Regions from separate parts of the Billgrantia hypersalina genome, predicted to be linked through region 3. Evidence: predicted binding sites of a transcription regulator. Region 3 holds the regulator's gene; each other region holds the start of a gene.

Region 1 (6,530 bases), on a different contig from region 3:
GCCAGGGCCTGCTCGAAGTACCAGGGGCCGGCGGCGGTATCGCCGTAGAGCACGGCGCCATCCAGGCGGCCATCGCGCAGCAGCAGGCGGCGGTAGTCGCCCTGCTGGGGGTCGCGATAGCTGAGCACCTCATGGTCGGGTTCGGGATCGGTCGGGCCGAACGCGTAAAGTGCTACGCCGCTGACCTTGAGCTTGGTGGCGGTGGGTTGCGCCACGTAGCCGGCGCCGGGCGTGCCGTAGAGTCGCTCGGCCAAGACCTCGACCTGGTGCCAGATCGGTTCGACCAGTCCGAAGGTGGTGCCTTCGAACTCGCAGCATTCGCCGAGTGCATGGATCGCCGGGTCGGAAGTGGTCAGCCACTCGTCGACGATCACGCCGCGGTTGACGGCCAGCCCGGCCGTACGGGCAAGCGCCGTGTTGGGTACGATGCCGATGGCCACCACCACACAATCGGCGGTGAGCCGGGTGCCGTCGGCCAGCAGCGCGGCGCAAACGCGACCGTCGCGGCCAGTCTCCAGGCGCTCGAGCTGGGCGCCGGTATGGATATCGAGCCCGCGGCCGCGCAGTTCGCTTTCCAGCAGGCGCGCGGCGGTGAGGTCGAGCTGGCGGTTCATCAGCCGGTCGTCGCGCTGCAGCAGGCTGACCTGCATGCCGCGTTTGCCCTGTCCACGTTTACGCAAGCCTTCGGCGGCTTCCAGGCCGAGCAGGCCGCCGCCGATCACCACGGCGCTGCCGCCCCGCTCGGCAGCGCGTGCCAGGGCCTCGGCGTCGTTCAAGTCGCGAAAAACATGAACGCCCGGCAGCTCGAGTCCCGGCACCGGCGGGCGGGCCGGGTTCGAGCCGGTGGCCAGCACCAGGCGATCGTAGTCGAGTTCGCGGCCGGTGTCGGTGGTCAGGCGCCGCGCGGTGCGGTCGATCGTCACCACGCGTTCGCCCAGCACCAGCCCGATGCCCTGTTCGGCGTACCAGTCGGCGTCGCGCAGGGTCAGGGCCTCGCGTTCCATCTCGGCGGCCAGTAGCGGCGAGAGCAGGATGCGGTTGTAGGCCGGGGCCGTTTCGGCGCCGATCACGGTGATGCGAGCGGGCCGCTCCGGCCGGGCGAGCAGCGCTTCGACCAGGCGATGGCCGGCCATGCCGTTGCCGACGATGACCAGGTGGTCGGTCGGCGCGGTGTCGCGGTGTCGCTGGAGCATCGGTCGAACCTCCTTTCGCTTCGCTGCTGTCTTTCGCTGCGCTAGCGGCTGTGACGGTCATGAACGCAAACGACGCCTCGGCGCGGTCCCCGTGCTTGCGGGAGGCGCTGAGACGTCGTTGTCGGATTCGTCTGGCTGTGGCTGGACAGTCGGGCGATCGCCGTTGATCGCGTTTCTACAAGGTCCGTTTCAAGAACCCGGCCAGGATGTCGCTAGTCGGGGGTTTCTATTTGCGCGTCAGGGGGTTGGAGAATGGCCTGTTGACCCTCCGGCGCCTGGACGCCAGAAGACCATGCACATCACTGGTGCGTGGCGGCATCGAAATGCACAGGGCTGTAGCAGGCTGCCAGCAGGGCCGGCTCGAAGCGGCCGCCTTCGGCTTCCAGCTGCCGCACGATGGGCTCGGCGAAGTGCAGGGCGGCCTGCGGGGTGGGGCGCAGCACGTCCGGCCCGTAGAGGTGTTGCTGAATGGGCGCTTCGTCGTGAGCGAGGGTGTCGAGGTGGCGGACCGAGCGGTCGAGGTAGGGCGGCAGGGCCAGCCACTCGAGTGCCTGGCGGCGGTGTTCGGGCGAGGCGCCCAACCACTGGCCGGCTGCCGCCAGGGCACGCAGCAGGGCGGCCAGCGTGGCCGGGTAGCGCTCGGCCCAGGAGCGCGTCACGCCAAGCACCTTCTCGGGGTGGTTGGGCCACAGTTGGGCGCCGGTCGCCACCAGCCGCCCCACCTCGCAGTGGCGGGCCAGGGTGCCCCAGGGTTCGCCGGCGCAGAAGCCGTCGATCAGCCCCTCGCGCAGTGCTTCCACCATGCGCGGCGGTGGCATGGCCACCAGTTCCACGTCGCGCTCGGGGGCGATGTCGCCGAGGGTGAGCCATTCGCGTAGCTGATAGTGCTGGCAGGAGTAGGGGTAGACCATGGCCAGCCGGGGGCGCTTGCCCTGACTCTGCCTGCGCAGCCAGTCGCCGAGGGCGAGGGCGCTGGTGGCAGGGCTGTCGCCAAGCGTCGCACCGCTCGCCTGGCACAAGGCGTCGGAGAGGGTAACGGTATTGCCGTTGCGTGAAAGCAACAGCGGGGCGAGCGCCTCGCAGGGGGCGCGGCCCAGCCCCAGGCTCATGGCCAGGGGCATGGGGGCGAGCATCTGGGCCCCGTCGAGCAGGCCGGCGGCCACCTTGTCGCGCAGGGTGGACCAGGCGTTCTCCCGCGACAGGCTGACGTCCAGCCCCTCGGCGGCGAAGCAGCCCCGTTCGCGGGCGACGATCAGCAGGGCGGCGTCGGTCAACGGCACGAAGCCGAGGGTAAGGCGCTCGCGTTCCGGGCTGGCGGCATGGTGTTGCGGGTGGCTCATGAGCGGGGTCCCCGTTTTTCAGCGGATCGCCCCTGGGGCGATATGGGGTTCAGGCGGTCGAGAATGTCGATGACGCTGTCGGCCACGTCGGAGATGCGCTGGCCGCGATCCATGGCCAGCTTGCGCAGCATGCGGTAAGCCTGCTCCTCGTCGCAGTCCTGGTGCTTCATCAGCAGCCCCTTGGCGCGCTCGATACGCTTGCGATCGGCCAACTGGTTGCGCGCCTTGTCGAGCTCCTGGCGCATGTTCTGGAAGGCGTCGAAGCGGGCAATGGCCACTTCGACGATGGCCTCGACCCGCTCGGGCACCAGGCCGTCGACCACGTAGGCGCTGACGCCGGCCTTGAGCGCGGCCTGGAGCATGCTGGAGTCGTGCTGGTCGGCGAAGAACACCACCGGGCGAGGGTTCTCGCGATTGAGCAGGGCCATGCTCTCCAGGGTGTCCCGGTCGGGGCTCTCCATGTCGATGATCACCACGTCGGGCTGGTGGCGCGCGACCATCTCGTTGAGGCTGGCCGGGCTCGAGAGCCGACAGATGACCCGGTGGCCTTCGACCATCAGCGCCTCCTCGACCATGGCGGCACGTACCACCTCGTCGTCGACCAGCAGGATGTTCAAGGGGGATGGCATAGGCGTCGCTCGACTCCGGACAAGGCTCCATCTAGCAGAAGCAAGAAACATTCCAGAAGCGGCGGAGGGCGCGTCGTGCGTGGCTTGCGGCCAGCCGGCCATGGGCTTGCGTGTTGCGACGCAGCGCCGGGTTCGGCATTTCGGCACCAGCCTGGTGCAGTGAGGCGGGTTTCGCGCCGGGCATGGTGCGCTGCCGCGAGGCTGGAGGTAAGAGATACGGCAGGGCACGGCGCCATCCGGCTGATATCGCCGCGCGACTCACGGTATTGGCATGCATTCTGCTTGATGAGGACAAAAGCATTTGCAACGGGACGTGCCGTGCTGCGTCCCGAGCGGCAACGACGCCCGTCAACGCCTCCCTGGGGATGGCCGTTGGCGGGCGTCGTCGTTTCGCGAGCCAACCGACAGGAGATCGACATGCGCGAGGCCCGAACCACCTGCCCCTACTGCGGCGTTGGCTGTGGCGTGCTGGCCAGCGTCGATAACGGCGAGATCGTCGACGTGCAGGGCGACCCGGCGCACCCCGCCAACTTTGGCCGACTGTGTGTGAAGGGCTCGGCACTGCATGAGACGCTGGGCCATCACGGTCGCCTGACCCGGCCCCGGGTCGATGGCGTCGAAACGGACTGGGAAACCGCCTTGGATACCGTGGCCGAGCGGCTCACGGCCGTGCAGGCCGCCCACGGTTCGCAGGCGCTGGCCGCGTATCTCTCGGGGCAGCTGCTGACCGAGGACTATTACGTCGCCAACAAGCTGTTCAAGGGCTTTCTCGGCACGCCGCACCTGGATACCAACTCCCGGCTGTGCATGGCCTCGGCGGTGGCCGCCCACAAGCGCGCCTTCGGCGCCGACGCCGTGCCGTGCAGCTACGAGGATCTCGAGGAGGCCGAGCTGGTGGTGCTGGTGGGCTCCAACCTGGCCTGGAATCATCCGGTGCTCTACCAGCGGCTCAAGGTGGCCAAGCAGCGCAACCCGCTGCTGCGTATCGTGGTGATCGACCCGCGGGTCACCGATACCTGCGAGCTCGCCGATCTCTACCTGGGCCTGGCGCCCGGCAGCGATGCGCGCCTGTTCACGGGGCTGCTGGCGTGGATGGCCGAGCGCGACAAGCTCGATAGGGTCTATCTGGAAGCCCATGTCCAGGGCTTCGAGGAGGCGCTGGCCGCGGCGCGCGAGCAGGATGACGGCGTGGAAGCCATCGCCGCCGACTGCGATCTCGATGCGGAACGCCTGGAAACCTTCTTCTACTGGTTCGCCAGCCATTTGCACGTGGTCACGCTGTTCTCCCAGGGCGTGAACCAGTCCAGCAGCGGCACCGACAAGGGCAACGCCATCATCAACTGCCACCTGGCGGGCGGCAAGATCGGCCTGCCGGGAGCGGGGCCATTCTCGATCACCGGCCAGCCCAATGCCATGGGCGGGCGCGAAGTCGGGGGGCTGGCCAACCAGCTCGCCGCCCATATGGACTACGACACCCCCGGCGCACGGGACCGCGTCACCCGCTTCTGGGCTACCGCGCGGCGGGTGCCGTGTTTGCCCGGCGCGCCCGGGCACAAGGCGGTGGCGCTGTTCGAGGCGATCGAGCGCGGCGAGGTGCAGGCGCTGTGGATCATGGCCACCAACCCGGCGGTGAGCCTGCCGCGGGCCGAACGGGTGCGCGCGGCGCTGGCGAAGTGCCCGCTGGTGATCGTCTCCGAGTGCATGGCCGATGCCGACCTGCTGGCCTATGCCGACATCGTGCTGCCAGCCTCCAGCTGGTCGGAGAAGGACGGCACCGTGACCAACTCCGAGCGTCGCATCTCACGCCAGCGCGGCATCCTGCCGCCGCCGGGGGAGGCGCGCCACGACTGGTGGATCGTCTGCGAGGTGGCCAAGCGGCTGGGCTTCGGCGAAGCCTTCGCCTACACCCACCCCGGCGAGATCTTCGACGAGCACGCCCGGCTCTCCGGCTTCGAGAACGGGGACGGCCCGGGCGAGAGCCGCCGTCTGTTCGACATCTCCGGCCTGGCTGGGCTCGATCGAGACGGGTACGACGGCCTGGCACCGATCCAGTGGCCGGTGAACGTCAATGCTCCGCATGGCACCGCCCGACTTTTCACCGACGGCCGCTTCGCCACGCCCGACGGCCGCGCCCGCCTGCTGCCGGTACGCCCGCGCCCGCCGGCCCAGGCGCTGGACGAGGCCAGGCCGCTGCGGCTCAACACCGGGCGCATTCGCGACCAGTGGCACACCATGACCCGCACCGGCCGCGCGCCACGGCTGATGAATCACCGTGCCGAGCCGTTCATCGAAATCGCACCGGAGGATGCCGCCGCGCTGGGCGTGGAGGAGCATGACCTGGCGCGCCTGCACGGCGCCGGTGGCCGCTTTATCGGCCGCGTACGGCTGACTCGCGGCCAGCGCTGCGGGGAGGTATTCATCCCGATGCACTGGAGCGGTCACTTCAGCGGCTCGGCGCGCATGGGCGAGTTGCTCGAGGCGCACCTCGATCCGGTGTCCGGCCAGCCGGAATCCAAGCACGGCGCGGTGGCGCTGGAGCCGCTTGCCATCGGCTGGGAAGCCACCCTGCTGGTAGCCGGCGACCTGGACGTACATGAGTCGACCTGGTGCGAAGAAAGCCGCTACTGGGCGCGCATTCCGCTGGGCGACTGCCAGCGCTGGCAGCTGGCCGGTGGCGAGCCGGGCGAGGCGCCGGAGTGGTTGGCCTGGCTGAATGAGCGGCTCCCGGTGGCGCCCACGCTGTGGTGCACCGACCCCGCCGGCGGTCGCCTGCGTGCGGCCGGTGTCGATGCCGACGGGCGCTTGCGCTGGTGGTTCCTGTCGGGGCCGCCCAAAGAACTTCCCAACCTGGGCTGGCTTGCCGCGCGCTTCGGCGAAGCCGCCAAAGGTGAAAGGCTGGAGGCCTCCCATCGCCGTCGCCTGCTGGCCGGCTGCGACGACGGCGCGGCCAACCAGGGGCCGGTGGTCTGTAGCTGCCACCAGGTGGGTCAACGCGCTATCCTAGGGGCCATCCGTGAAGGCGACGACAGCGTCGAGGCGCTGGGCGCCAGGCTGGCCTGTGGCACCCAGTGCGGAAGCTGCATTCCCGAGCTGAAATCGCTTATCGAAGAGGAGAAGGCCCATGCGAGCGCTGAGCCAACTGAAGTCACTGCTGTCGCCTGAACAGATGCAGGCGGCCCTGTCGCGGCTGCACGGCCTGGGCCATATCGTTCGCTCGCCGTTCGGTGGCACGCGCAGCACCCCGGCCCCCACCGTGACGCTGGACGGCGAGTGCCGCCCGGGCCGGGTCTACCTGGTGGGGGCGGGCAGCGGCGACGTCGAACTGCTCACGCTCAAGGCCGCCCGCCTGCTGCAGCAGGCCGACGCGG
Region 2 (6,530 bases), on a different contig from region 3:
GCACCGGCGCCGAACACGAAGGCGCCCTTGTGGCGCAGGGTGGAGAACTCGTAGCCGATACCGCAGCCCGCCTTGAGGGTCATGCCGGCATCCACCACCGAGGAGAGGATGTCGTGCATGGAGTCGCGGATGGTGCGCGAGACGGTGCAGTTGATAAGGCTCACCGCCGGCTTGTAGTCCTCGGCGCCGGCGTTGGACATGATGCGGCCGGCCGGGATGGCGCCGTTCTCCAGCGCCCAGCGGAACTTGGGCAGCCACTCCTCGGCACGCTCGCCTTCCACCGCCGCCAGGGCGCGTGCCACACGGTCCCAGGTCGCTGCCACGTCCTTGTCGACGGGGCGTCCATGACGATCCTTGAGGCGATACTTGGAGTCCCAGATATCGCGTGAGGGCGCTTGCATAGGCACCTCGTTGGATGTCTTGACGGCCTTGGTGGAAGTACTCATGCAGGGATCTCCAGTAAGGGTCAAAAGTTCAAATCGTTCAACGTTCCTGACGCGCCATGCGCTCGAAGCGCGCCAGCCATTCTCCGAGCCGGCCCTGGGCCAGCCCTTCCTCGCGACTGTCCAGCAAGTTCTTGACCATCAGGCCCAGCTCCGTGTCGCCCTCGATCACCAACCGGCGCTGGAAGAACAGCGCGTCGGGATCCTCGCGCCGGGTCGCGAGGCAAAGAAATTCGCGCCAACCGCCACGGATGGCGGCCTCTCCCGCTTCGGCCGTCAGCCTGAACCGCCCCCCCTCGAGGGTCAGCGTCAGTGCCACACCCAGGTCCTCGATGTGCAGCGAAATGCACCTCCCCTCGAGCGCATCGAACTCGCCCTCGGCCAGGGGTTCGGCGAAGGTGCGATTGAGCAACGGCTCGATCAGATGGCGCTTGAATGTGAGCGGCACGCGGGGATCGATGGCACGGATCAGGCGGGTCGGGGCGGGCGGACGTGGCAAATGCGACAAGGGCAGCGGAAACATAGCGACTCTCCGAAGAGCTAACCGTTGGATTCGGTGCGGCACAGGGCCACGAAAACCGTTCATCCTAAGCTCGACGCCGCCTGCCTGCACTGATATGCGTCAAGCTCGTGCCAATGCCCCGACCGGGGCCTCGGCCACCATATATAGACAAGCCTGGCGGATCAAGCACCACATGTAGCTTTTATTTTTAACGGTAGCACTTGCATTGCAGTAACTATTTGATCGCCAAGCGGCAGCTTCGGAGGTTGGCACGCCGGCTGCGTGACAGTGGCGGTAAACGGGCTCATCGAGACCCGCTGAATGAAGCTCAGGAACGACCGAGGGAGGGATTCGAGATTAAAGGAGAGCGGTATCGTGGCCGCTGAAAAGTAAAGCCGAAGCGCCGCGATGTGGCGCTTCGGCCCGTCCAGCCCCAAACAAAGGCGTTAGAGGTACTGGTAGCGCAGCAGGCGATACTTGATGCGCTCGAGGATGACCTGGTCGATCACGGCCGCGAGCACGGCGATTACCAGGATGTTGGTCATCACGCCAGTCATGTCGGCGATCTCACCCGAGTAGGCCAGCGACTTGCCGAGCCCGGCGCTGAAGCCGACGATCATCTCGGCCGAGATCAGCGCCCGCCAGGCGTTGCCGAAGGCGAGCTGGGCGCCGGTGATCAGCTCCGGGGTGACCGCCGGGAAGTAGACGCGCTTGAGCATCTGCGTGCGCGAGGCGCCCATGACCCTCGCGGCATCGATATGCACACGCTCGACGCTCTCGGTGGCGTTCATCACACTCAGCGCCGTGGGGAAGAAGGCGCCCACGGCCACCACCACGATAATCGGCATGTTGCCGAATCCCATCAGGATCAGGAACAACGGCACCCAGGCGATCGAAGGAATCGATTGCAGGATGATGATGGCGGCCTTGAGGGTGCTGCGAACCGGATTCAACGTACCGCCGACCAGTCCCAGCACGATGCCGGCCAACAGGGCCGCGCCGTAGCCCGCTCCCAGCCGTCCCATGCTATTGCCGAGCCCCTGGTAGAACTGGGCGCTGCCCAGCTCGCGCCACAGGCGCATCAGGGCCACATGCACGTCGGGCATGAGGAAGCTGGGCAGGAACCAGGCGGCGACCTGCCAGAAGAACAGGATGAAGACGATGGCCAGCACATAGGCACGCTTGCTGGCCACGCCGGTTGCGGTATTGCCCATGCTCAAAGTTCGCGCTCTTCCTGCCAGGAAAGGTCGAGCAGCGCATCGACGTCGAACACGGCCTCACCCTCGAGGATGCCCTGGGTCTGCATGATCTCGGCCAGCTCCTTCATGCGCGCAACGTCGTCTTCGGTGAGCTTGGCGCTGAAGTCATTGGTGGCGATCGCCTGTTCGATGACTTCCACGCTGGGAACCGTGCTGCCGTCACGCGCTTCGACTACTTCGTCGTTGATGAAGTAGTGGGTGATGTAGGGCGCCGCTTCTTCGGGCGAGTTCTCGAGCATGTCGATCGCTTCGCGCTGGGCGTCCATCGCCGCCCACAGCACGTCACGACGGTTCTCCAGGGTTTCGGCCGAGGTGATCACCACCATGCACGGGAAAGGCCAGACTTCACCGATCTCGTAGATTTCCTTGACCGGCGCCTGCAGCTGGGCGAGTCGGGCGTAGGGCTCGAACAGGAAGGCGGCGTCCACGCGGCCGCCAGCCAGCGACTGAACCGCCACCGAGGGGGCCACGCCCATGATGTTGAGGTCATCCTCGCTCAGGCCGGCGTCGGCCAGGGTCACGCCCTTGAGCACGATATCGGCGGTGCTGCCCTGCTTCTGCGACGCAAGGCTCTTGCCGGCGAGGTCAGCGACCTCGTCAATGCCCGCGTCTTCATGGGCCAGCAGGGCATGGTAGCCGCGCTGGGCGCCGCCGACGATGCGCAGGTCGGCTCCGCGACCGGCCCAGGTGAAGGCGTTGGAGAAGCCCAGCACGCCGATGTCGAGCTGGCCGCCAACGATCCCCTTGATCAAGTCGGTGCCCGAGCTGAACTCGATCAGCTCGGCATCGAGTCCGTACTTCTCGTAGAGTCCCGCCTCCTGGGCGAGCATGACCTGGGCGTCGTCCATCACACGCACGTAACCGACCCGGAACGGTTCGTTGGCGGATAGCGGGGCGGCGAGCAGCAGGGACAGCAGGGGAGCGATGAGCCAGCGTGTCATTGCACGTCTCCTTTCTCGGTTTGACGTTCGGTTTCCTGGGCCTGCGTATCGATGCCAAGCAGGGAGAGCACCTCCCGGCGAACATCGGCGAAGGCGGTGAGGTCATGGGTCTTGGGGATATGGCCGAGGGTGAACTCCTCGAGCACCCGCGCCGGGCGCTGGCTGAACACCAGCACGCGATCGGCGAGATAGAGCGCTTCGTCCACGTCGTGAGTGACCAGCACCACGGTGGGCCGCTCCTCCTCGATCAAGTCCTTGAGCACGCTCTGCAGCGTCAAGCGGGTCAGCGCGTCGAGGGCGCCGAACGGTTCGTCGAGCAGCAGCACCTTGGGCCGGGCAATGAAGGCCCTGGCCAGGGCACAGCGTTGACGCATGCCGCCGGATACCTGGTGCGGGTAGTAGCCCTCGAAGCCGTCGAGCTTGACCCGAGCCAGCCACTGGATGGCCTGCTGGCGCGCCTCGGTCGCCGGCCTCCCCTGGAACTCCAGCGCCAGGGCGACGTTCTCCTTGAGCGTCATCCAGGGGTATAGGGCGTGCTCCTGGAACACCAGGGTGCGCTCGGGAGCGGGACGCTCGACCTGACGTCCGTCCGCCTTTACCAGCCCCTCGGTAGCATGCTGCAGGCCCGCGACCATGTGCAGCAGGGTCGACTTGCCGCAGCCGGACGGACCGACGAGGGCCACGATCTCGCCGTCGCGAATGGTGGTGTCGAAGGAGTCGATGACCCTCAGGTCGCTAAAGGTCTTGGCAACCCGCTCGAACTGAAGCTGCATAGAAGCACTCGGAACAAGTATATATTCAAAAAAGGAATACTAGACTGTTCATTATATAACCAACTTGGCAGGTTTGAAAAGCCGAAGGCTACTTGATACCCAAGCGGCGGGCCAACTTGTGCAGGTTGCTGGGATCGACGTCGAGCCGCCGGGCGGCACTCGCCCAGCTGCCGTTGCAGGCCGCCAGGGCCTGACGAATGGCGCTTCGCTGGGCGGATTCGACCTGGCTGCGCAGCGGTTGCCCGCGGGCAGGGGCGGCGTCAGGCTCGCTCGCTTCGTCCTGCGTGGTTCTCAACGCTCGAGCATGGGGCAGATCGAGCCATTCCGGCTCGAGAGTGACGATGTCGTCGCGCCGGGCGCCGTGCCCCAGCGCCTTGATCGCCGCCCGGCTGATGACATGCTCCAGCTCGCGCACATTGCCGGGCCAGGCGTAATCGAGCAGCGCCGCCTCGGCCGCCGGTGCCAGGCGCAGGCTGCGTACGCCGAGCCGGGCACGGTTGATCTCGAGGAAGTGGCCGGCCAGTACCAGCACGTCGCTGTCACGCTCGCGCAGCGGCGGGATCGCTACCGGATACACCGACAGACGGTGATAGAGGTCGGCGCGAAAATGGCCGTCGCGCACGCTGTCGGCCAGGTGGCGGTTGGTGGCGGCGATGATACGCACGTCGACCCGCCGCGGGGTGTCCTCTCCCAAGCGCTGTACCTCGCCGTTCTGCAGTGCACGCAGCAGCTTGGCCTGGATTGCCAGCGGCAGCTCGCCCACCTCGTCGAGAAACAGCGTGCCGCCGTCGGCGGCCTCGAAGCGCCCCGCCCGATCGGCCGTGGCGCCCGAGAAGGCTCCCTTCACGTGACCGAACAGCTCGCTCTCGGCCAGTGTCTCCGGCAGCGCCGCGCAGTTGACCTGCACCAGTGCCTGCTCTCGTCGTGGTGAGCGCTGGTGCAGGCGTCGGGCGAAAAGCTCCTTGCCCACGCCGGTCTCGCCGCTGAGCAGTACCGGCAGGTCGGCCTCGGCGACCACGTCGAGCTCATGCAGCAAACGTTGCAGCACCGCGCTGTGGCCGAGGATCTCGCCTCCGTCCCCCGGTGCGGCATGTATGAGTGCGCCCTGGCGTGCCATGCGCAGCGCGCGTACCTCCTGCTCGAGGCGCGAGACCCGTACAGCGGCCTCGACCAGCAAGGCATAGCGCTCAAGCGACGTGCGCGACGCCTCGTCGAAGGTGCCGGCCACGAGCGCATCCAGCGTCAGCACGCCCCAGGGCTCCCCCTCGACGTGCAGGCTGATGCCCATGCAGTCGTGAACGTGCAGCGGTTCGTCCGGCTGCTGCTCGACCAGGCCGTCGTAGGGGTCGGGCAGGGTCGAGTCCGGCGGGAACAGCGTCGAGCGGCGGCTGGTGAGGATGGTGGCCAGGCGTGGATGACGGGCCACCTCGAAGCGGCGCCCCAGCGCCTCGCGTACCAGGCCGTCCACGGCGACCGGCGCCAGCACGCCTTCCTGGAGGCGCAGCAGACAGACCGCGCCGCAGCGAAAGCCCTCGCGCAAGGTGCGCACCAGACGCTGCAGGCGCACGGCACTGGGCAGGTCGGCGGCGAGATCGGCAAGCAGGGAGTGATCGAGCATGGTGTTATTTACCTCAAAGGGTCTAAACAACCCTACCCGACCAGGGTATTTATTACCATCGTAAAGTTAACTCTTTGAAATCAAAGCGGTCACATTCTTGGCACGGCGCTTGCTCCTACAAGATGTCAACCAACACCGAGGATTACCGCATGAGCCTGCTGGAACAGACCGTCGGCCGCATTGCCCTGTCGCTGCCCGGTGCCACCCGTATCTTTCATGGACATAATATCGACTTCTGCTGCGGCGGGCGCATCAGCCTGCGCCAGGCCGCCGAGCGTGCCGGCCTGCATGTGGATCGGCTGGTCGCCGAGCTCGAGGCGCTGCCGGCTGTCAGCAGCGAACAGCGCGACTGGCGCGAGGCCAGCAATGACGAGCTGATCGATCACATCCTGACCCGCTACCACGACGTTCATCGCGAGCAGCTTCCCGAGCTGATCCGCATGGCGCGCCGGGTCGAGCAGGTCCACGGCGACCGCGACAGTTGCCCCAACGGTCTCGCCGACCTGCTGCTGGTCATCTACCAGGAGATGGAGAGCCACATGCAGAAGGAGGAGCAGATTCTGTTCCCCATGCTGCGGCGAGGCATGGGCGCCCAGGCCCAGGGGCCGATCGCGGTGATGCGCCACGAGCACGACGACCATGGCGAGAACCTGGAGCAGGTGATGCAGCTGACCAACGACATCACCCCGCCCAAGGGCGCCTGTACCACTTGGCGTGCCCTTTATACCGGCCTGCGCGAATTCCGCGAGGACCTGATGGAGCATATTCACCTGGAAAACAACCTGCTGTTCGAGCGCGTCTGATTTCTGCACAGCGCCGCCCGCGCTAGAGATGAAGGGCGCGGCTTCGCCCCGGCAGGAAAAGCCCTGCTCGCTTCCCGCCCCCGCTTGAGACCACCGCGGTCTAACGCAAAACGGCGCCCCGTGGGGCGCCGTTTGCATTCGGGGAGGCGTTCAGACAGTGCGCGAGTAGCGGTTCTCTTCAGGCTTGAGGT
Region 3 (6,530 bases):
CGGAAAACGCCCAACCGGGGCGGGCCAATGCAGACACCCAAGAGGATTCCACGCCATGAAGCGATGCAAGCTCCCGACCGCCCGACTGCTGTTCACCCTGGCGCTGGCCGGCATGGTGTGGGGGATGCCGGCCATGGCACAGCAACGCGATGCCGAGCAGCCCGTCGAGGTCGAAGCCGACCGGCTCGACCTCGATGACAGCGCCGGCACTGCCATCTATACCGGTAACGTCGACATTCGCCAGGGCACCATGCGGCTGACCGGCGATCGCGTCGAGATTCATCGCAACGCCGCGGGCGAACTCTCCCGTGCCACGGCGCGTGGGCAGCGCGCCTATATCGAGCAGCAACCCGACCCCGACCAGCCCGTGGTACGCGGCTGGGGAAGAACCATCATCTATCACGTGGCCGAGCGCCGGGTGGAGCTCATCGACCGGGCCGAGCTGCACCAGGGCGGCGACACCTTCGAAGGCGGCTATCTCGAATACTTCCTCGACCGCCGCGTCGTCCAGGCCCGCGCCGAGGGAGAAGGGGTAGAGGGGAACCAGCGTATCCGAATGACGCTGCAGCCGGAGCGCTGAAATGGCGATGAAAACCCTGAAAGCTCATCATCTGGCCAAGAGCTACAAGCGGCGCCGCGTGGTGCACGACATCAGCCTCTCCATCCAGCAGGGCTCGGTGGTGGGTCTGCTTGGCCCCAACGGGGCCGGCAAGACCACCTCGTTCTATATGATCGTGGGCCTGGTCAAGGCGGACGCCGGCGAGGTCTTCATCGACGACCTGGATCTCTCGCGCAGCGCCATGCACGAGCGAGCCCGGGCAGGCATCGGCTACCTGCCCCAGGAGGCATCGATATTTCGCAAGCTGTCGGTAGCCGACAACATCATGGCCATTCTGGAAACACGCAGGGACCTGGATCGCCGAGGCCGGCATGCGAGACTCGAGCAGCTGCTGGAAGACTTCCACGTCACTCACATCCGCGACAACCTGGGCATGAGCTTGTCGGGCGGCGAGAGACGACGGGTCGAGATCGCCAGAGCGTTGGCAACCGAGCCGGCGTTCATCCTGCTCGATGAACCCTTCGCCGGGGTCGATCCGATCTCGGTTGGCGAGATCAAGAGCATCATACGACAGCTCAAGGCTCGCAATATCGGTGTACTGATCACCGACCACAACGTACGCGAGACACTCGACATCTGTGATTCCGCCTATATCGTCGGCGACGGCCAGATCATTGCCGACGGGGACGCCGAGGCCATTCTGGCCAACCGGCGGGTGCGGGAGGTGTACCTGGGTGAAGATTTTCGGCTATAGCCACTTTTTCTCTGAGCAACCTCTTGATCGGCAAGCGCATATACTGTAAAGGCATGAATATTGCCGATGGCATGCTTATTGCAGAGCTTATCCTTGCAAGTCATCGCCCGGCGGTCTAGGGTAGAGCTTCCCCGGCAGATGAGCCCGTTATCCTCATGGCCATGAAAGCATCCTTGCAACTACGGGTCGGCACCCAGCTGACCATGACACCGCAACTGCAGCAGGCTATCGCCCTGCTGCAGCTCTCGACACTCGACCTGCGTCAGGAGATACAGCAGGCGCTCGAGTCCAATCCCATGCTGGAGCTTGACGACGGCTTTGGCGAACAAGCGGTCGGCCAAGCCGAGAGCGACGACTGGGCCAGTGAAATCCCCAGCGAACTGTCTACCGACAGCGACTGGACGGATACCTATCCCGATCATGCCATGAACTCAGGCAGTAGCGGTGAAGGACCGGATTTCGAACGCCAGGCGTCGGGGCAGACACTCGCCGGCCACCTGATCTGGCAATTGGCGATGACCGATCTGAACGAACGCCAGCGCCAGATCGCTGAAAGCCTGATCGATGCGGTCGACGGCACGGGCTATCTGGCCCAACCGCTGGAGGAGATTCGCGACGGGCTGCGCCAGCAGGGGCTCGAAGGGCTGCCGACCCGTGAAGTCGAGCAGATACTACTGCGCCTGCAACAGTTCGAGCCTACCGGCGTCTTCGCTCGCGACCTGCGCGAATGCCTGATGTTGCAGTTGGCCACGCTGCCCGACGATACGCCTCTGCTACCTCAGGCGCGGCGCCTGGTTCGACAATTCCTCGAGGCACTGGCAGCCGATGATCGCCGCCTGCTCAAGCGCCGCCTGGGGCTTGACGACGAGTCACTCGACGATGTCATCGCCCTGGTGCGCTCGCTGGACCCGCGCCCGGGCAGCGCCTATGCCGAGGTCGGCAGCAATTACATCACGCCGGACCTGATCGCCTATCACGATGAGTCGGGCTGGCGTGTGGAGCTCAATGCAGAGGCGCTTCCGCGGCTGCGCATCCAGCCCGACTACGTTGCCCTGGTGCGGCGCGCGGACAAGAGCCAGGACAACCAGTTTCTCAAGGATCACCTGCAGGAGGCACGCTGGCTCATGAAGAGCCTGGCGAGCCGCAACGATACGCTGCTGCGCGTCGGGCGCGAAATCATGGCACGCCAGATCGACTTCCTCGAACAGGGCGAGGAAGCCATGAAACCGCTGGTGCTGGCGGACATCGGCCAGGCGGTCGACATGCACGAGTCGACGATCTCTCGGGTGACGACACAGAAGTTCATCCACACGCCCCGTGGCGTCTTCGAGTTGAAGTACTTCTTTTCCAGCCAGGTCGGCGGCAACGGTGACGGCGATGCTCACTCAAGCACGGCCATCCGCGCCCGAATTCGCAAGCTGATCGCCGACGAACCGCCACGCAAGCCGCTCTCCGACAGCCGCTTGGTGGAACTGCTGGCCGACGATGGCATACAGGTGGCACGCCGGACCGTTGCCAAGTATCGTGAAGCACTGGGAATCCCTTCCTCGAGCGAACGCAAGCGTTTTCGCTGAGCCCAGAGCGAAGCGTTGACGCCGGGCAAGGCCTTCGTTCGGAGGGGTTTGCAGGGAGGCAAAAAGGGTTACAATCGTACTACCACACGAAGGACGAAGGAGCTTGTCATGCAAGTCAACATCACCGGCCATCATGTTGAGCTGACCGATTCGCTGCGTGACTATGTGAGCGAAAAGCTGAACCGCGTCCAGCGACATTACGACAATATCACCAATGTTCAGGTCACCCTCTCCATCGAGAAGGAGCGCCAACAGGCCGCCTGTACGCTGCACGCCGCCGGTGCCGATCTGCACGCCGAAGCTTCCGATCCCGACATGTACGCCGCCATCGATGCGCTGACCGACAAGCTCGACCGCCAATTGGTCAAACACAAGGAAAAGGCCCAGGCCCGCGCCCAGGGCGCCGGCATTCGCTGAGACGCCATGACACTGGAAACCATCCTGCCCCCGGAGCGTGCCCTGTTCGACGTTCCCGGGGGCAGCAAAAAGCGGGTGCTGGAGTTCTTCAGCACTTTCATTGCGCAGAACACCCCGAGCCTCGACAGCCAGGAGGTCTTCGGCAGGTTGATCGGTCGCGAGCGGTTGGGTAGCACCGGCATCGGCAATGGCGTGGCTATTCCGCATGCGCGCAACCCTCACTGCCATAGCCCGGTAGCCGCCTTCCTCAAGCTGGCCGAGCCCATCGACTTCGATGCCATCGACGGCGAGCCGGTGGACCTGGTCTTCGTGCTGCTGGTACCCGAGGAAGCCGACGACACGCATCTGTCGCTGCTGAGTCAGGTTGCCAGCGTAATGAACGATTCCGAAACACGTGCGCGGCTGCGCAAGTGCAAAAGCCAGCGTGAACTTCACCAGGGCCTCATCGAGGCCATTCGACGACACTCTTCGGCCTGACCCCTCCTCCCTAGACGCCGCTCGGCCAGCCCCTGATCAGGAGAAACGCCATGCAGCTTGTGATCATCAGCGGCCGTTCAGGCTCCGGTAAGTCGATCGCACTGCAAGCGCTCGAGGACATCGGTTACTACGCCATCGATAATCTGCCGGCGATGCTGCTCGGCTCTCTTGTCGAGGAACTGCGCCATGCACCCTCGATCCAGAACTCGATTGCCGTGAGCATCGATGCCCGCAATCTGCCTCACGCCCTGGAGCGCTTTCCACGTCTGCTGGAGGAACTGCGCAACAAGCAGGTCGACTGCCAGGTCATCTATCTGACCACCGATGCCCGCATTCTGCTCGAGCGCTATTCCGCCACCCGTCGCCGCCACCCGCTGACTCGCGGCCGGGACATGACCCTGAACGAAGCCATCGAGTCGGAAGACACCACGCTGAGCGACATACGTAACCTGGCGGATCTGGTCATCGACACATCGCGGCTGTCGGTCCACGACCTGCGCGGCCGCATTACCGAGCAGGTGGCCAGCCACCGTGCCGATCAGCTGACCCTGACGGTGGAATCGTTCGGTTTCAAGGGCGGCGTGCCACTCGATGCCGATATCGTGTTCGATGCCCGTTGCCTGCCCAATCCGTACTGGGACCCGCGACTGCGCTCGGCTACCGGGCGGGAGCCCAGCATCGTGGCGTTTCTGGAGCAGTATCCCCTGGTTCATCAAATGCTCGACGACATAACCGCCTGGGTCGACCGCTGGCTGCCGGCGTATCGCGACACTCACCGCAGCTACCTGACCGTTGCCATCGGTTGTACCGGGGGTCAGCACCGCTCGGTGTACCTGGCCGAGCGCCTGGCGCATCACCTGGCACGTCAGCAGCCTGACGTGCGGCTGCGCCATCGTGAACTCGGCATCCATACTCCGTTTACCTCAGCGCAGGAGCTGACCGGCCCATCGTCTGAACGCAAGGATTCTGAGCGTGCCCAGCCGCAAGCTGACGCTGAATAACAAACGCGGCCTTCACGCCCGCGCTGCCACCAAGCTGGTGCAGTGCTGTCAGCCCTTCGATGCACGTGTCATCGTCAGCCGCGGGCCGCAACAGGCCGATGCCAGCAATATAATGGCACTGCTGATGCTGGGCGCCCCGTGCGGCACCGAGCTGGAGGTCAGCGCCGAGGGAGAGGAGGCCGAAGCGGCGCTGGAGGCCATTGAAGCCCTGTTCGACGCCCGCTTCGAAGAGGATTATTAGGAAATAGAGGAATGGCTGCCATTCGGCCATGCAGCGCTGAAGCCCGCTTCGCAATGCTCGTTTAGGTTCCCTAAATTCCGCTTGCTCATCGGGCTTCGCCTGTCCATCGCTCGCTCATTCCCGCCGATTCTGCGGTAAGGCATATCCGGTTCAGCTGCCGGCCACGGTCATTTCGTCGATCAGCCAGCTGCCGGTATGGATGCTGCCGCGAGTATCAATGTCGTTGCCTACGGCCTGCAGCCCCTGGAACATCGCCTCGAGGTTACCCGCGATGGTAAATTCCTCGACCGGATATTGTATCTGGCCGTTTTCGACCCAGAAGCCGGCGGCACCACGCGAATAGTCGCCCGTCACGCCATTGACCCCCTGCCCCATCAGCTCGGTGACCAGCACGCCACGCCCCATCCTGGCGAGTAACGCTTCACGTGAACGCAACGGCGCCATGATGCGCAGGTTGCGCGCGCCACCCGCGTTGGCGGTAGTCTGCATGCCGAGGCGACGCGCACTGTAGGCCGAGAGCATGTAACTGGACAACCGGCCATCTTCGATGAAGACGTTGTCACGGGTTTGCACACCGTCCCCATCGAACGGCGAGCTGGCCATGGCACCGCGTTCCATGGGCCGCTCTCCCAGGCTGAACCAGCCGGGAAACAGCGGCTCGCCCAGCCGGTCGCAGAGAAACGAGGCCTGGCGATAGAGCGATCCTCCGGCGATGGCGCTCATCAAGTGACCGACGAGGCCGCTGGCCACGCTGGCATCGAACATCACCGGCAGGCGCCCCGTGGCCGGGCGACGCGCTCCCAGACGACTCAGGGTGCGCTCGGCAGCACTCTTTCCCACCGCCTCGGCGTCCCGCAGGTCGCTGGGGTTGCGCGCGCTGGTGTAGTCATAGTCGCGCTGCATGCCGTTCTCGTCCTCGGCGATCAGCATGCAGGAGAGCGAGTGGCGGCTGCCGCGCTGGCTGCCCAGAAAGCCATGGCTGTTGGCATAGACCCGGACGCCTTCGCCACTGGAGAGCGAACCTCCCTCGGATTGTCGGATACCAGGCTCGGCCAAACCGGCCGCCTCACAGGCCAGCGCCAGCTCAATAGCCTGCTCGGTAGAGAGTGGCCAGGGGTGGTGCACATCGAGATCGGGCAGCTCGGTCGCCATCAGCTCCGGGTCGGCCAATCCTGCAGCGGGATCCTCACCGGTGTACAACGCAATGGCCATGGCCTTTTCCACGACCTCACGGATCGAGGCTTCCCCAGCATCGGTGGAAGATGCGCTGCCCTTATGTCCACGCAAGTAAACCGTGACGGCAACCCCCTGGTCGCGGGAGAGCTCGACGGACTCCACCTCCCCTTCGCGCACACTGATGCCTATCCCCTGATCGACGCTGGCCCCCACCTCACAGGCATCGGCTCCCAGGTGTCGGGCCAGGGCCAGCGCCTGCTCGGCACGCGATTCCAGCAGGGCTTGCTGGGCGGCGGCATCGAAAGCCTTGCTCATGTTCATCTCCCTCGTT

The links. The regulator sigma-54, encoded in region 3, starts transcription at its own class of promoters, with help from an activator protein. The targets are predictions, from matches to a motif close to TGGCACNNNNNTTGCTNT.
Region 1: ACOJCM_RS10515 (nitrate reductase) is a predicted target of sigma-54. The motif match lies at 3,430-3,447, and genes of this name have one in related genera.
Region 2: ytfE (iron-sulfur cluster repair protein YtfE) is a predicted target of sigma-54. The motif match lies at 5,635-5,652, and genes of this name have one in related genera.

Annotation. Positions count from the first base shown of each region.
Region 1 covers NZ_JBMIQI010000011.1:702,470-708,999, forward strand. Annotated here, with positions in the region: gene ACOJCM_RS10500 (NAD(P)/FAD-dependent oxidoreductase) at 1-1,193, opposite strand, end outside; gene ACOJCM_RS10505 (CmpA/NrtA family ABC transporter substrate-binding protein) at 1,493-2,533, opposite strand; gene ACOJCM_RS10510 (ANTAR domain-containing response regulator) at 2,530-3,162, opposite strand; gene ACOJCM_RS10515 (nitrate reductase) at 3,580-6,324, shown strand; gene cobA (uroporphyrinogen-III C-methyltransferase) at 6,284-6,530, shown strand, end outside.
Region 2 covers NZ_JBMIQI010000020.1:54,680-61,209, forward strand. Annotated here, with positions in the region: gene ACOJCM_RS19030 (adenosylcobalamin-dependent ribonucleoside-diphosphate reductase) at 1-446, opposite strand, end outside; gene ubiT (ubiquinone anaerobic biosynthesis accessory factor UbiT) at 484-966, opposite strand; gene ACOJCM_RS19040 (ABC transporter permease) at 1,392-2,159, opposite strand; gene ACOJCM_RS19045 (ABC transporter substrate-binding protein) at 2,162-3,145, opposite strand; gene ACOJCM_RS19050 (ABC transporter ATP-binding protein) at 3,142-3,918, opposite strand; gene norR (nitric oxide reductase transcriptional regulator NorR) at 4,007-5,536, opposite strand; gene ytfE (iron-sulfur cluster repair protein YtfE) at 5,686-6,339, shown strand; gene hemN (oxygen-independent coproporphyrinogen III oxidase) at 6,490-6,530, opposite strand, start outside.
Region 3 covers NZ_JBMIQI010000018.1:623,966-630,495, forward strand. Annotated here, with positions in the region: gene lptC (LPS export ABC transporter periplasmic protein LptC) at 1-59, shown strand, start outside; gene lptA (lipopolysaccharide transport periplasmic protein LptA) at 56-580, shown strand; gene lptB (LPS export ABC transporter ATP-binding protein) at 588-1,313, shown strand; gene ACOJCM_RS17445 (RNA polymerase factor sigma-54) at 1,469-2,887, shown strand; gene hpf (ribosome hibernation-promoting factor, HPF/YfiA family) at 2,996-3,304, shown strand; gene ptsN (PTS IIA-like nitrogen regulatory protein PtsN) at 3,311-3,781, shown strand; gene rapZ (RNase adapter RapZ) at 3,832-4,782, shown strand; gene ACOJCM_RS17465 (HPr family phosphocarrier protein) at 4,754-5,023, shown strand; gene pmbA (metalloprotease PmbA) at 5,174-6,514, opposite strand.